2 linked regions of the Gemmatimonas sp. genome follow. The protein of the gene in region 2 interacts with the protein of the main gene of each other region in a pairwise test. Links are inferred from orthologs where the notes say so. Each region holds a gene or a part of one and is shown on either strand. Other genes may lie near its edges. The genes, in order: ftsZ and rlmN.

What was found.
Region 1: the proteins of rlmN (region 2) and ftsZ interact in binary tests that used the Escherichia coli proteins (3 or more experiments, as listed by UniProt). The link is inferred for Gemmatimonas sp. from one-to-one orthologs.

What each region holds. Positions count from the first base shown.
Region 1 is NZ_JANPLK010000014.1:82,359-90,688, forward strand. What follows is about bases 2,720-5,656. They hold ftsZ (cell division protein FtsZ), read right to left. Parts: upstream 4,848-5,656; coding sequence 3,591-4,847; downstream 2,720-3,590. Other genes in these bases: RMP10_RS04525 (M23 family metallopeptidase), read right to left, coding at 2,720-3,444; RMP10_RS04535 (M14 family zinc carboxypeptidase), read right to left, coding at 5,298-5,656. In the rest of the region: signal recognition particle-docking protein FtsY, read right to left, coding at 1-288; RMP10_RS04520 (hypothetical protein), read right to left, coding at 335-2,227; more of RMP10_RS04525, read right to left, coding at 2,299-2,719; more of RMP10_RS04535, read right to left, coding at 5,657-8,279. UniProt on the Escherichia coli protein: Essential cell division protein that forms a contractile ring structure (Z ring) at the future cell division site. The regulation of the ring assembly controls the timing and the location of cell division.
Region 2 is NZ_JANPLK010000017.1:44,322-52,713, forward strand. The notes cover bases 5,365-8,363. They hold rlmN (23S rRNA (adenine(2503)-C(2))-methyltransferase RlmN), read right to left. Parts: upstream 7,412-8,363; coding sequence 6,317-7,411; downstream 5,365-6,316. Other genes in these bases: RMP10_RS05415 (hypothetical protein), read left to right, coding at 5,365-5,888; RMP10_RS05420 (LytR C-terminal domain-containing protein), read left to right, coding at 5,885-6,388; RMP10_RS05430 (hypothetical protein), read right to left, coding at 7,408-8,307. Outside these bases: RMP10_RS05390 (phosphoribosylanthranilate isomerase), read left to right, coding at 1-170; trpB (tryptophan synthase subunit beta), read left to right, coding at 167-1,375; RMP10_RS05400 (HEAT repeat domain-containing protein), read left to right, coding at 1,372-3,072; RMP10_RS05405 (HD domain-containing phosphohydrolase), read left to right, coding at 3,069-4,529; trpA (tryptophan synthase subunit alpha), read left to right, coding at 4,513-5,319; more of RMP10_RS05415, read left to right, coding at 5,328-5,364.

The sequences.
Region 1 (8,330 bases), on a different replicon or contig from region 2:
CGCGTTGCCCTTCCGCAGCGCGGCTTCGATGCCCTTGGCCAGAGCACCACGGAATTCCGCTTCGGTTTTGACTTCACCGCGCTTGGCGCGAAACTCGACGTCCGCCACCAGTGCCAGCGACGTGGTGACGCCAAAATCGGATTCGATCAGGAGCGTCTCGAGCGTCTCGAGCGATCCCTCGTCGACGCCCTTGAAGAGCACCGACACATCGGTGAACGCAACGTCCTTGAAGCGCTGCCAGAGCGAGCGCTTGGGAGCTTCATCCTTACGGCGAAACAGGCGAGCCATTCTTGACCAGGCGAAGAGAAACGAAGTGTCGAGCGAGTGGCGACGATCAGCGATAGCCGCCAGCACGGCGGCCGATCCATTCGCCGCACAGCAGCAACAGGGCGAGCACGAAGGGCCATCCGGCGTCGGCCAGTCGCGGGGCATCCGACGACAACGCCCCGCGGGAGAGCACGCCATCGCGCACGGTGGGGGCACGGGGCACCCATTCGCGCGAGGCGTTCACCACCAACACGCTGGGACCGCCCTCGGCCTGCACATCGTACACCCCAGCGGCCAACGCGGGTGAGGTAGTTTCGAAGCTCGAGCCGGTGAATCGCAACGTGAGTGAATCGACCACGCTGTCCCCACGGCGGCTGAGTCGCACGGCCACGACCGAATCGGCCCCGCCGCGGCGCCACGCCACCGGATCACCGGCACGCATCAGTGACGCCATTGGCCGCGCCGCACGCACATCACCGCGTCCAGCGGCCAACCAGTCGAAGATGGCGCCCCACAACGCGCCGAACGCCTCAGCGGACCTTCCGCCGCGTAGCGCCCAGCCAGCGTATCCCGAGCCAGAGACGACGACGGTGCGCACACCGTTCTCGATGCGCGCGGCGATGGCCGGCACCGCCTCGCCTCGCTTCCCCAACTGCGCCGTCAGGACGGGCATGGTGCCACGCGCCGGGCCGGCGAGCGTGAGGGGTGGCAAGGAATCGAGCGGCAAGCCGGCGAGTGCGGCGGCCAACGGCGACGCCGGCACGCCTGACGCATACCACTCGGGCGTTCGTGCCATTTCACCGGCCCGCGCGATCGCCGTGGGCGGCGCGGGAATCCAGAGCGCCTTCGCGCCGGTGGCGCTCCGCACCGCTGCGCGCGGACGCCACGCCGTATCGCCATGTACGATCAGCATCCCTGCCGCCCCGGCCTGCGTCTTGACGTCGTCCTCACTGATCGGCGCCAACGAGCCTTCCACCCGCCACACACCGGGTGCGAGGCGCAGGAAGGCCCGTGTCGGCACGTTCAGGGCGCCGCGCAGCACCACCAGTGCCTCGCGCACATCGAGGTCAGGCGCGGTCGAGACAAACACCGCCGCAGGGCGGTCACCGATGTCGATCGTGCTGGACAGCGTGTCGTTGCGCGGTTCGGCGTCACCGGGAACGAGCACCACCGATCGCACGATCGCCGAACGCGCACCGCGCGGCAGGGCGATGGTGGCGGTCACGCGCGTGGAGGTGAGCGCACCCAACGCCGGCACAGGGAGCGTAGCCGGCGCGACACCATCGACCATCACGCGCCACTGCGCCTGTGGCGTCGCCGTGGCACCGGAAGTGATGGTTGCCGCCACCGTGATCGTATCGCCCGCTGTGGCGCTCGTCGGCACTGCCATCTCGGCGATCGCGCCGTCGGTGCGCGGCGCATTCGCCAGCACGCGAATGCGCGAGCCGGTCGGGGCTTCGGCGAGGGACTCGGCATCATCCACCTCACCGTCGGTGAGCAGCACCAGCGGACGCCCGAGCGAGGCCGCCCGATCGACTGCGGCGCGCACACGCGAACCTTGATCATCGGACCGCAGCGTCGCGATGTCGGAGGCGCTGATGTCGCGAATGGAATCGCCAACGATCACGAAGGCCTCGGCGCCGGGCGCATCGCGCTTGGCCGTCGCGGCCAGGCGCTCGCGCCACGCGTTGACCACGGAGTTCTCGTCACCGACCGCGCGACGCGAGGAGGCAGAGACGTCGATCGCCACCAGGGGCGTTGCCGGGCGGGGTGGCGCCGAGGGGGCGCCGAACAGAATGGCCGCGACGAGCGTCACGGCGAGGGCGCGCAAGGCGCCAAGCATGATCGCACGGGAGCGCGCAAGCGTTCCGACACGCCCGTAGGCGAGCCAGGCCGCGGCAACGCCGAGTGCGAGGGCAAGTATCCAGCGAATCACGACAGTAACGTCATTGATCGGCACGATGGGAGAAAGGGCAAAGGGCAAAGAAGCCGAAGCCTCTTTGCCCTTTACGCGGAACGATGCCGATCAGTTCAGTCGCCGGCGACGCGCGTGATCACCGGCGCCGCCGCCGTGCTCGCGGCGCGGGGGCCATCGAGACGGGCGAAGAGCCGTGCCCTGAGATCGTCGAAGCTCGCACGCTGTCCTGAGGCGAGCGGCTCACCGGTCACGTTGCGCAGGGCGACCCTCGGATCGCGGTGCTTACCGTTCACGAGCACTTCAAAATGCAGGTGAGGTGCGGTGGACAGCCCCGTGGTGCCCACGAACGCGACCGTACGCGAGATCGAGACCGTGGTGCCACGACGGATGCCAGGGGCGAACGCATTCAGATGGCCATAGCGCGTGACGAAGCCGTTGCGATGCCGAATCTCGAGCACGCGACCATACCCGCCCTTCCAGCCGGCAAAGATCACGACGCCATCGCCCAGCGCGCGGACGGGGGTGCCGCGGGCGGCGGCATAGTCCATCCCTTGGTGCGCGCGCACGGTGCCGAGGATCGGATGGCGACGCAGGCCGAACACGCTCGAGATGCGCCGGAAAGCGAGCGGTGCCCGCAGAAACGCGGCTCGCATCGACTTGCCTTCTCCATCGAAATACGCGCTCTTGCTGCCCTGCGCGAATCGCATGGTTTCCACGCGACGGCCATCGACGGTGAGCCGGGCGGCGATGACGTCGCCGGGTCGGACAGCCCCATTCGGCGCGCGCTGGCGCTCCATGAGCACTTTGATCGTATCGCCTTCGCGCAGATCGCGGCTCAGGTCGACGCGGTATTCAAGAATGTCGGCCAGCGCGTAGGCGACTTCATTGCGCACATTGGCCGGAAACGCATCGGCACCCTGTGCAATGGCTCCCGTCAGCGTGGACGAGACCACGCCGCCAACGACGACCGTGTCGGTGGTCCAAGGCAGCGTCTCTTCTTTCTCCAGCCATCCGGACCGCGAACCGCCCGTGGCGGAGCGTGTGAAGCGCACCAAGCGATCGATGGCCAGCTGCAGCACGACCTCGGAGGCGCCGGAATCCGCGCTGACCGTAGAGGTGATCGTGGTGCCGGCGCGGATCTTCCGGGCGTCGATTGCCTGCGACTCGCGCAACACACGGGCGGCTTCGTCGCGCGGGACGCCTGCGCGTTCCAGCACGGCCACGAGCGGCTCCCCCCGCTTGACGGTGTCGACGCGCACGCGCCACTTGGACGCGACAGAAACACGAGACCCCGCAGCGAGCACTGTCGCTGCGGGGCGTTCGGGGACAGGACGTCCCAACGCAATTGCGGTGGCTCCGATACCGGCACAAAGGGTAGCCATCAGGAGCCGTGCGCGAGCGCTGGTCAATCCATCTGTCTCCGTATGAACGTCGGGATTTCCATGTCGTCTAGCTCAGTGCTTGGCGACGGGGAGATCGGAGGAACGCGAGACGGCCGTGGCGGCGCGCCTTCCCAAGCAGGACGAGCGGGGGCGGCCACAGGTCTCGAAGCGGGCCGGTCCCTCGTAGGGAACGGCAGCACCGCAGGGGACTTGGCCGCCGCTGCAGGAGGAAAAGATGCAGCGGGCGGATTGGCAGCGGAAGGGCTCGTTGTGCCGAGCGGCACATTACGGACGACTCCGTTGCCGGCGCCTCCCTGCATCTGCCGGTCGAATCCGGTCGCAATGACCGTAACGCGGATCTCGTTCATCATGGCGGGCTCATGCACGGCGCCGAAGATGATCTCGGCGTTGTCCCCGACCGCGTCGTGCACGATGTCGTTGATCTGCGTGACTTCGCCGAGGGTAAGGTCTTCGCCGCCCGTGATGTTGACGAGCACGCCGGTGGCGCCGGAGATCGAGACGTTGTCGAGCAACGGCGAGGCGATAGCCTGCTGGGCGGCTTCCATGGCGCGGTTCTCGCCGCGGCCGATGCCCGTGCCCATGAGCGCCGAGCCGCCGTTCTGCATGACGGTGCGCACGTCGGCGAAGTCGACGTTCACGAGGCCGGTTTCGCTGATGAGCAGCGAAATGCCCTGCGTGGCGTGCAGCAATACTTCGTCGGCCTTCTTGAGCGCCTCATGGAACGGGATGCCCTTGCCGACCACCGCGAGCAGTCGCTCGTTGGGCACGATAATCATCGTGTCCACGTGCTTGCGCATCTCGGCGATGCCTTCTTCCGCCTGGCGCATCCGCTTGCGTCCTTCGAACAGGAACGGCCGCGTGACGATGCCGACGGTGAGCGCGCCCGCTTCACGCGCCAGCTCGCAGATCACGGGAGCCGCGCCCGTGCCCGTCCCGCCACCCATACCACAGGTGACGAACACGAGATCCGCGTTGCCAAGCACGCGCTTGGTGTCTTCTCGGTTTTCATCGATCGCCTGCCGCCCGATCTCCGGGCGAGCGCCAGCACCGAGTCCACGCGTGAGCTTCTTGCCGATCTGAATCTTGACGTCGGCCTTGGAATTCATGAGCGCCTGCGCGTCGGTGTTCACCGAAATGAACTCGACGCCCTCGAGGTGTTCCTCGATCATGCGGTTGACGGCATTACCGCCACCGCCGCCCACGCCCACGACTTTCATGCGGGCGTTCTGGGAAGCGCTCTCTTCGAACTCGAAGGTCATGCGGGGGAGCTCCATACGGGGCTTTGCGGGCTCAGGGTGGTTCGCACAGCAACCCGGCAGCAGGCTGGGTCGCCACGAATCCTCTGCAGCGAGCTCCGCCAACGTTGGCGGTCCGCGCACGGACTCTCGGGAATGTGGAAGATCATGCCGCATGATGCGAAAGCTTCCCTAGAATACACATTCGAGAGTGCAGCGCAACCCGTGAAATCCGTTGAAGTTGGACGGATTCGTCACGACTTTGGGCGGCGTGAAACAGGCCCGATTTTATCCACATATTCGCCGCATGGAACGGCTTGTGACATTCGCGAATGGGGCCATTGAACTGATCACACAGAGCAAAGGAGAAAAAGAGAAAAGGAGGCGACTGGATTGGGCGGCCCGGTCTCTTTTTCTCTTTTTCTCTTCGCCTCCGTCTGATCAGTTCAGCGGGTCTGCGTCAAATGCGCGACCTTATCGGCCCGCCGGTGCCGTTGCCGCCGACGGCTTGGCGTCCGCCGCACCACCGGCGTCGTTCCAGTTGATGATGCTATTGAACACCATGTTGAACTCGCCGTGGTTCTGCCACCGGTAGATCGGGTTGTTGGCGAACATGATCACACGACCGTTGCCCTTCACGGCGCCCGGCACGTCCACGGCGAACGGCCGCGACTTCAGGGAGTCGGCGCCCGTCATGAGACCCGAGAGCACCGCTTTGTCACCGCCGACGTAGCGCGCGAGCACATTCCCTTCGTCGGCGATTCCGACCTTGAACGGCGTGCCGCCCACGTACTTCACCGGGATCACGGTCTTGCCGAAGCCGTAGAACACCGGATGCTCCGGACGCGTGATCGTGGCTTCCACCAGGGGACGCTGCGACGTGAGCCCCGGCACGGTGGTCTTATCGACCGTTCGCGCCCAACCGAACTCGATCGGCAGACGCGCGGATTCGCCGATCGCGATCAGCGTACCACCCGACGCGAGGAACGCGGCGACTGCATCGACGCCGGGCTGACCGAAGCCGCCCGTGAGATCCTTCGTCTCGCCGTACATGCCGAGGAACTTGTACTTGTCGTTCTTGAGATACGGCTGCGCGCGTGCGGCCGGCGCCTGCATCACCGTCTGCCGGCTCAGGTTCTGCTCGGCCATCAGGATCACGTCGTAGTCCTTTCGCAGGTTCCCCTGCACCACGCGCTCCTTGTAGACCAAGTCGTACGGAATCTTGAACTCGTCGAACGTGAGACGATACCAGCCCAGATTCTGCGTGCCGGTCCACTGCGAGTAGATGGCGACCCGCGGCACATCGGCGTCGTGCATCGATACCGACGGTGCGCGGCCCAGCATGGCGGCGGTGAGTCCCAGCGAATCCACCAGCGTACGCACCCGCGGCGCATACTTGCCATCGATCACAAACGAACCGGCCGGGAACGTCGTGTCGCCGGCGGCGAAGCGCTGCTCGGCCACCTTCATCGGCACCGTGCGCAGCAGATAGCGCAACGTGACCATGTTGTTCGAGCCGGTGTGCGCCACGGCGATGGCTGCATTGCCGCTGCCGCGTGTGTTGCCCTTCAGCACGATCTTGTCGATCGGTGATACGGCGGCCTTCAAAATGCTGGGATCGGCGATTTCGACGACATCCACGTCCATCGCGAGCCCCATCGACCAGCCGCTGTCGTCGTACGTGTTCAGGCGGGCGTCCGGATACTGCTGCCGCTCGATGAGATTCTTGGCGAGACGACCGTAGGGCTGATCGCGCTTGATGACATACGAGCCGGCCGGATACGTGATCGCCCCGACCTTCACCGGCGCCGTGGCCTGCCCCACTTCGATGCGCTGGACGCGTAGCAGATTCACGAACTCGGCCACGCGCGTCATGTCACGCTGCAGCGGAATCACGAACCCGTACGGCGCCTTGACCTTGCCCTCTTCAATGCTGTTGCGCGTCTTGATGTAGAAGTTCTCGAGCACGGTGGCCGGGAACATCGACGCCAGCTGGAGCGCCGACAACACGCCGGTCTGCATGTAGTTCGTGTTCGAGCGCCGCGTGAACGTGGCGATATCGTTGAAGCCGATCGGATTGCCGCGATACCACTCACGATCCTGTGCGCCACCACGACCGGTCGGTACCGCGCCGCCGCGACCGCCACCAAGTCCGCCACCTGCAGCGGGCGCGGCAGACGCCGTGCCGTTGCGCGCGTTGGCCATCGCCGTGCTGTCGAGGTCACGACCCGACTGCGTCTCGTACATCTTCATGAGACCGTTGTGGTTGTACGCCACCGATCCGAGATAGCCGGGCGACCAGCCGTCCATGAAGGCGTGGGTGTACACGCCCGGCATGCCCCACTTCGTCATCTGCGCCATCTCCCAGTTGCCGAACCACGGCAACTCGGCGAACAGGATCGGATCGAGATTCGGATTCTGCGGCGGGCCACCGGTGTACGTGTACAACAACGGCTGCGCTTCATGCAGATCGTGCATGATCGGCGGATACGCCGTGAAGTACCAATCGATGATCGCGCGCATCTGCACCAGCTTGATGTTGATGTCGCGATTGTTGTCGTGGTACACGTACTTGCCCCAGTACGGCACGCCCGCGCCGCCGCCAAAGCCACCACCACCACCCGGTGCCGGCACGGCGGCGGGCACCCGACGCGTGGTATCGCCGGCGACCACTGCGGTCGCGGGCGGAGCCGGCACCACGGCGGGAGTGATCGCCGGCGCCGGAATGGCTGCCGCCATGTCGAGACCGCGGAAGAACCAGTCGACGTTGCGATCGCGGCCGTCGGCATCGGCCGCCGGCGTCATCGATACGTACAGCTGTTCACGGATCTGGCTGATCAACGGCGATGTTTCGGTCACCAGCCTATACGCCAGTTCCATCAGCATTTCCGACGGACCGGTTTCGCCGCTGTGCAGGCCGCCCATGAAGTGGTAGTGCGGCTTCGTATCGGTCAGCACCGCCTTCACCTGGGCCTCGGTCATGCCGCGCGGGTCGGCGATCTTCGCGAGGTTTTTCCGGTTCTGGTCGAGGCGCTGCATATTCGCCTCCGACGAGATCCAGACCACGACGAGCTCACGACCTTCGTCGGAGCGACCGATGGTTTCGATCTTCACCCGCGGCGACGCTGCAGCGAGCGCGCGGTAATACTTCAGCTGATCGGCGTAGTACGTGAGCTTGCGCGGCGCGCCGATGTGGTAGCCGAGCACATCGCGCGGGGTCGGGATGCCCGCCACCAGTGGCAGGTGATCCACCAGCGGGCTGCCGTGCTTCGGATTGGCGAGCCACTCCTGGTAGCTCTGCGTGAACGTCGGATCCTGCTTCTGATTGGGATCGCGCGTTTCGGTCGTGAGCTGCTGGGCAGCCAGTGACGCGAAGGGCGCAAATCCGAGCAGAAGCGCGTGGCGCGTAAGCACCTGGCGCACGGCTCGGAAACGGGAGAGACCGACGTCGATCACGAAAGCTCCGACAGTAAGGAGTAAGAAGTACGGAGTAGGGAGTAGCGTTAA
Region 2 (8,392 bases):
TCCTCGCTGGCGGATTGCGTCCGCGGAATGTGATCGAGGCCATCCGATTGCTTTCTCCGGACGTCGTAGACGTATCTTCAGGAGTGGAGTCCGAGACGGGTCTCAAGGACCCGATGTTGGTCGAACAGTTCGTCGCGGCCGTACGCTCGGCCGCAGGGATGCAGCGATGACCATGGTGGATACAACGAACGGCGCGACAGCGCCGACTGATCGTTTCGGCCCGTTCGGTGGACGGTACGTTCCGGAAACGCTGATCCCGGCGCTCGATGCGCTCGAGGCGGCGTTCGACGAAACGCGTCACGATGCGGCGTTCCAGGCGGAACTCGATGCGTTGCTGCGTGAGTATGTCGGGCGGCCGACGGCGCTCTCGTTTGCGCCGCGGCTGAGCGCACGGATCGGCGCACCGGTCTGGATGAAGCGCGAAGACCTGTGTCATACGGGCGCGCACAAGATTAACAACACGGTCGGGCAGGCCATGCTTGCGCGCCGGATGGGGAAGCGCCGCATCATCGCCGAAACCGGCGCCGGACAGCACGGCGTCGCCACCGCGACGATCTGCGCGCGCTTTGGCCTGGAATGCGTGGTGTACATGGGTGAGGAGGACATGCAGCGCCAGGCGCTGAATGTGTTCCGCATGCGTCTCCTCGGGGCCACTGTCGTACCCGTTCTGTCGGGGACGCGGACGCTCAAGGACGCCACGACCGAAGCGATTCGCGACTGGGTCGGATCGGTGAACGACAGCCACTACATCATCGGATCCGTCGTCGGCCCGGCGCCGTACCCGCGCATGGTGCGCGAGTTTCAGTCGGTCATTGGACGCGAGGCCCGCGCCCAGATGCTCGCGCGCGCCGGCGTGCTGCCGAAAACGGTGGTCGCGTGTGTCGGCGGCGGCTCGAACGCGATGGGTATCTTCGCCGGCTTTGTCGGCGACGCTGGTGTGGAACTTGTCGGCGTCGAGGCGGCCGGTGAGGGACTGCATACCGAGCGTCACAGTGCGTCGATCACACGCGGAACGCCTGGTGTGTTGCACGGGTCGCTCAGCTATCTGCTACAGGATGCGAACGGACAGGTGCATCCTGCCCACAGCATCTCGGCGGGACTCGATTATCCCGGTGTCGGCCCCGAGCACGCGTGGTTGCATGACAGCGGTCGGGCTGAATACGTGTCGATCGATGATACCGAAGCGCTGCGCGGCGTCGCCTTGCTGAGCCGGCTCGAAGGCATCATCCCGGCGCTCGAAACGGCGCACGCCGTCGCGTGGATCGAACGGGAAGCGGGGCGCTGGTCGGAGCAGGAGCCGGTCCTGCTCTGTGTGAGCGGCCGCGGTGACAAGGACATCGGCACGATCAATCAGTACACGCTGCCCGAGGTATGACGACAACTGGGCACGAAGTAGCCGTCTCGCCGCCGGCGGTGGCGGCAATCGAGGATGCGTTACGCGCATTCGCGAAGGCGCTTCGTGCCATTCAGTTGTACCTGCCGAACAATCCGACGCGCGCGACCGCCATCGAGCAGGCGCGTACGGCATTCGGCAAAGTGTGGCGCGTGGCGAGCCCGCTCGAGATCCAGATCAAGGAAGCGTCGTTCGCGTGGGAAGAGCGAACGGTGTACCTCGATGCGGAGCGCGGCACCGACGGATTGCCGTGGTTGCTGTATCGCGATGGCTTGCGGTCGCTGCAGCTGCACAGTGGATTCGAATCCACCGATCTCGAGGCCCTGCTCGCCATTCTGCACAAAGCGCGCACTGCGCTTCCGGATGATGATGATCTCGTGACCCTGCTGTGGGTCGCCGACCTGGCCACGGTCGAGTATCGACACGTCGAGCACGATGCGGTGGGCGATATGCCGGTCATGGCAGGTACCGATCGCCCGGGCGTCGCGGTGTTCGCGGCCGGCGTGGCGCCGCTGGCGGTGCCGTCGGCGGAATCGGCAGCGCCCGGCGAGGGGCCGCCTCCGGGCATGGTCCGGGTCGAGGACTTCGACACCACGCTGTATTTCCTCGACACGCGTGAAGCGACCTATCTGCAGGACGAACTCAAGCGCGAATACGCCGAGGATCATCGCAAGCTCGTGTTGGCGAGCCTGTTCGATGTGATCGAAGGGCAGGCTGCCGTGGAGTCGCAGTTGGAGGCGCTGCGTACGGTCGATCAGCTGTTGATCGAGTTTCTCACGCTCGGCGAGTACGAGCTTGTCGCGTTGGCGTTGCGCGAGGCGTCAACGGCGTCGCGGCGGCTCGCCGCGGAGGAGCGCGTGATGACGGCGCTCCGTGACCTGCCGGCCCGCTTGAGTGAGCCCGCCGTGATGTCGCAGCTGCTTCAGGCGCTCGACGAGAGCGCACGGACGCCGGTGGCCTCGCTGCTCGAGGGGCTGTTCGTGGAGCTTCGGCCGTCTGCGCTCGAGCCGCTTGTCGCGTGGCTCGGTGTCGCGACGTCCTCGCCGGCGCGGGCGTCGATCGAACGCGCCTCGGCACGATTGGCGGGCGCGCACACGACGGAACTCGCGCAGCTGCTCGAGCATGAGAACGAGTTCGTTGTACGTGGGGCGCTGCGACTGGCCGCGCAGCTGGCAACGCCGGCCGCGGTACCTGGCCTGGCCCGGTTGCTGCGCGGCCGCGACTCGAAGCTGCGCGTCGAAGCGCTGAGCGTGCTTGGTGAGATAGCCTCGCCTGCCGCGCTGCAGGCCGTCGAGCGCGGCATCGAGGACAGCGATCGCGACGTACGCGTCGCCGCGTTCCGCGTGATCGCGACACGGCTGCACACGGCCGCGCTTCCCCGACTACTCGACGCCGTGCGGCGCAAGGAGCTGCGCTCGGCAGATCTGAGTGAGAAGATGGCGCTCTTTGAAGCCTTTGGCAGCATGTGCGGTGATGCCGGCGTGCCAGAGCTCGACGCGCTATTGAATGCGCGCGGACTTCTTGGAGCACGCGAGCCAGCGGAGCTGCGCGCCTGCGCCGCCCGCGCGCTCGGCATGGTGGCGACGCCGAAGGCTTCGGCGGCCTTACAGCGTGCCGCCGACACGAAGGATGTCGTCGTGCGCAGCGCCGTCGCGCGCGCCATGCGAGGCAGCGCGTGACGGCACCGCTTTCGTCCATCGGCAGTGATCAATCGGGTGATCCCCAGGCGCAGCGTACGGCGCGCGGATTCGTGGTCGCCGTGCATGGTGCGGTACGCGCGGTGCGCCTCTATCCCATCGAGAACAGCGCCGTGCAGAAGGCGATTGCCGAGCTGGTCAACGCCGCCGAGCGCGTCGAGTTGGCTGACGGGCAATGTCGTCTGCGACGGATCGGTGATTACCTGTTCGTGAATGAAACGCGACTGCGTCTCACACTCGACAACTACGCCGCCGTCGCGTACGTGCTCGGTCTGCTCCGCGAGGCAGGGCTCGGCGGCTTCGCGATTATCGCGCCGACGAGCCCGCGGGTGTGGGTCGTGCTGCTCGCGTTTCTGCAGTCGCCGCCGCTCGAGTATCCCGAAGAAGATCGACTTCAGCAGGTCTCGACGCGCGTCGAACAGGCCGGCGTTGCGTGCTTCGAATTCTATCCGCCCGTCGAGGAAGCCGATCAGCAGGAAACGGAACTCGACGCGAAGGAACGCGCCCGTCAAACGTATGTGCGGTCGCTCGACGTCACCCGCGATGTGATGACATCGGCACGACTCGGGCGCAGCGCGGGACTCAAGCGGGTCAAGCGTGCGGTGCAAGGTATCGTCGACGCCATTCTCACCGATGCCGCGTCGCTGATCGGCCTGACCACGCTCCGCGAGTTCGACGAGTACACGTTTGTGCACAGCGTGAACGTCAGTATTCTCTCGGTGGCACTCGGACGCCGGCTCGGATTGACGAAGCCCCAGCTGTTGGACCTCGGGCTGGCGGCGCTGTTGCACGACATCGGCAAGTCGCGTGTCCCGCTCGAGCTGCTCAACAAGCGAGGGTCGCTGGATGACGAGGAGCGGGTCATTCTCCAGACGCATACATGGCAGGGCGTGCTCGCGATGTTCGCCATGCCGACCGGTTCGGCGCGTCCCTGGCGCGCCATGACCTCGGCGTACGAACATCACATGCGTATCGACCTCACGGGCTATCCCAGGTCGTTGCGGTCGCGTCGGCTGACACTGTACAGCAAGATCATCGCGGTGGCAGACGGCTTCGATGCCGCCACGACCACGCGCGTGTATCAGGACGTGCCATGGACGCCGGCGGACGTGTTGCGAGGCATGCGAGACAACACGCGCCTCGGACTCGACCCCGTAGTCGTGAAAGCGTTCATCAACCTCACGGGCATCTATCCGGTCGGCACGCTTGTGGTCCTCGACTCCTTCGCGCTCGCGATGGTGGTCGCGGCCAATCCCGATCCGACCGCGCTGTCTCGTCCGCTCGTGCGCATGATCACGGACGCCCAGGGCAACCGCGTTCAGGATCTCCAGATCTACGACCTGACATCCTGCGACGCGTCCGGCCAATTTGCATACACTATCATTCGGACCGAGGACCCTCAACGCTATGGCATCAACATCGGTGATTACTTCGCCTGACGTTTCCGTCCCGTCCGCCTCACGACTGTCGGCGCGCTTTGCGGCGCTGGCGTCGCAAGGGCGTCGGGCGCTTGTCTGCTATGTGACGGCAGGGCATCCTGACCCCGAGCAGAGCGTCACGCTGCTCCGTGGCATTGCGGCGGCTGGCGCCGACGTGATCGAGGTCGGCGTACCGTTCTCTGATCCGATGGCTGACGGTCCGGTCATCCAGCTGAGTTCGCAGATCGCCCTCGACCACGGCGTGAGCCTCGAGCGCACGCTGGAGATCGTGCGCGACGCTGCGCTCGACGTGCCGGTGGTGTTGTTCAGCTACCTCAATCCGATCATCGCCGGCGGACCGGATGTGCTCGCGCGCGCGCGCGCTGCCGGTGTGGATGGTGTCTTGGTCACCGACCTGCCGGTCGGTGCCGATCCCACGCGCGAAGCGTGGTTTGGTGAGAGCGGGCTCGACTTCGTGCGGTTGGTCGCGCCGACCACGCCGGCCCCGCGCATGGAGGAGATTGCACGTCATGGCGGCGGATTCGTGTATCTGATCAGCCGCTTGGGCGTGACCGGAGAACGGGCGTCCCTGCCCGATGATCTACCGGACACGGTGGCGCGGCTCCGATCGTCGACGGCACTGCCGATCTGCATCGGCTTCGGCATCTCGACCCCGGAGCAGGCCAAGGCGGCGGCGCTGTTAGGTGATGGTGTGGTCGTCGGTAGTGCGCTCGTGCGAGCCGCGGGACGTTCGGTGCAGGAGGCCATCGACCTGACGGCGGCGCTGCGCGCTGCAATCGACGAGATCTGACGACCGCTGTGACGGCCGATTCACTCCGCCACGGACCGCGCCTCGCGCTGCCGGCCTGGTCGATCGTGACCGACAAACGGCGCGCGCATATCGGGCGCGTCGTGACGCTGTTGCGGTCGTGGGCCGAAACGCTTGCGCTGCCGGCGACAGACACGCAGGCCTGGGTGGATGCCGGCACCTGGCACGATGCACTGCGCGACGCTGATGAACATATGCTGCGCACCGTGACCAGCGACCACACGCGTCCGTTCGGCATGCTGCACGGCCCGGCGACGGCGATCCGTCTCGCCGCGATCGGTGAGACGCGTCAGGACGTGCTCGACGCGATTCGCTGGCATACCGTCGGTCAGTCCGACTGGTCGCGGGTTGGTCGCGCGCTGTACATGGCCGACTTTCTCGAGCCGGGTCGCTCGTTTATGCAGGCCGATCGCGCATTTCTCGCCAGCTGCGTGCCACTCGCCTTTGACGACGTCTTCCGTCAGGTAGTTCGTATGCGTCTCGAGTGGGCCATCCGCGAAGGGAAGGGGCTCGCGCCCGAGACGGTCGCGCTCTGGGAGACCGTGCGATGAGCACGTCTTCTGGGTGGCCGTCGATGCCAGCAGCGGACGCGCCGCGGCGCAAGCGGCGCGGTTTGCTGATTCTTGCGCTGTTGGCCGTCGTGACTCTCGGCGCCGGCGCGGCGTGGTGGCAATTGAAAGCGACTCCTATCATCTCGTCCGCGAACGGCACGATGGCGGCCGTCGATGATTCGCTCGCGCGTGCGCCCAGTGACAGTCGCGTGCGGGTTCGCGTGCTCAATGCGTCGGGCACGCGAGGGTACGCGCGGCGCGCGACCATCGAATTACGCGATCGTGGCTTCGATGTCGTCGAGTACGACACCGAGCGTGGCAAGCCTCGCAATGGCACGCTCATCGTCTCACACACCGGACATCGGGATTGGGCCGACCGGCTCCATCGTGCGTTCGGCACGGGCGCGATCGAGGAACGCCCGGATTCGCTACGCTACGTGGATCTCACCATCTTCGTGGGTCGTGACTGGAAGCCGTCGACCGAGACGCTCCGTCCGTAGCTGACCGCAGGCGGCGGCGATATCGAGCCCACGACTGCGACGAACCGCGGTCTCGACCCCGCGCGCGCGAAGCGCCCGGGCAAAGGATGAGATCACCGATGCGGGCGAGGGGACAAAGCCCATCGTCCCACCAGGGTGGAGAGGAATCAAATTCACGAAGGCGCGGCACTCGCGTGCCAACTGCGCCAGCATCGCGGAGTGCGATGGCTGGTCATTGACGCCACCGAGCATCACGTATTCGAACGTCACGCGTCGATCGAACTTTGCCGCGGCCGCAATGACTTCAGACAGCGGATACTTCGTGTTCACCGGCATCAGCGATTTGCGTAGCTCATCGCTGGGCGCATGGATCGAGATCGCCAGTCGGAACTGCTCAGGGCGTTCGGACAGCGCCACGATGCCCGGCAACACGCCGACGGTGGAAATCGTGATGTGTCGCGCACCGATGCCCAGCGCGCGGGGATCGTTGAGCAGCGAGAGGGTGGAATCGACCGCCTTCCAATTCATCATCGGCTCGCCCATGCCCATGAACACGATGTTCGTGGGAATGATCGGCGGCGACAGCAGGCGAAGCTCGCGCACTTGTCCGGCGATTTCCGACGGCGTCAAGTTGCGCTGAAAACCCATCGCGCCCGTGGCGCAGAACGCGCATTGGAGCGCGCAGCCGGCCTGCGACGAAATGCAGAACGTGATGCGGTCGCCATCGGGGATAGACACGGTCTCGATGAGTTGACCGTCAGCCATTCTGAACAGGAACTTCTCGGTGCCGTCAGTCGAGGTCTGGCGCGTCGAGAGGTCGAGCTGGGGGAGCGCGAACGACTGCGCGAGTGCCTCGCGAAGCGCTTTGGGCAGCTCGGTGATCTCGTCGAACGAGCGGACCGGACGCTGCCAGAGACGCGCGAAAATCTGCGCCGCCCGATACGACGGCTCACCGCGCTCACTCAGCCACGCGAGGAGGCGCGACAGGGCCGCATCAGGTGAAAGGTCAAGCAGGTTTTCGGTCGCCATCGTGTCTGACATCATTCCTTGAGGATCGAACTGAGCGTGAACTGATAAACGGGTCCGAGCCCGGAGATGCCTTCCTCGCGTGCGACGCCGACCACGTACCGTGCATAGTACACCGCCAGCCCCGAGCGGATGCGCGTGACGGAACTTCCGCCCGCCGAGGCGCGCACGATCGCGGCTCGTGCCTCCAGTCGATCCAGTCGCCCCGACAGGAACGGTCCGCGCTCCGTCGCCCCGCGGTTGACGTTGTTCTGGCTCAGTCCAAGCCGGAGCTCGCGGGAGGCCGAATCGCCGACCACTCGCGCGTCAACCGCCGCCACGAACGCCGGTCGATCATCAATTTCGCGGCCTGGACGCCACAGGAAGCTGGACAAGGCGAGGCGCGCGTTCTGCCATGGCAGATCGTGGATTACCACACCGAGGTCGGCGGCGATCGCCGTGTTCACCTGCTGGTCGGCCCGCCCTTCGCGCCAGCGCGCCGCCAGTCCGGCCGTGACATGCGGCATCAGCGTTTTGGCCGCCGTGGCACTGACCAGCACGCTGGCGTAGCTGATGTCACCGACGCTCTGCGGATCGCTCTCGGTTCGCACCAGCCCCGCCACGGACGTTCGGGCCACCGACACGCCGAGCGTGGTGCCCGATGCGCGGCGAAACGACGCGGAGATCAATTGCCCGTCGACGCCTTGCTGCGCGCCGGTCGACAACGACGCAACGCCAAGCCGCATCCGCTCGCCAGGGCGGAGCGCCGACGCCGCCGGATTCCACAGGCCGGCCCCAGGTTCCGCGGCCAGCGCCGCCGGCTCGAGCACCGCGCCGAGCGGAAATTCCCAAAGATCGCGCGCGGGCACTGGCTGCGCGGCGAGCCCGCGGGCCCAGCAACACGCGGTCATCCCGCAGATGAGCAGGCGTCGCATAGGGCACTCTAACGGCCCGCGCCTTGGCGGGTCAAGCGAATGCCTCTGGGCAATCGCTACCGAGACCGACGTAAATCGTTTAACT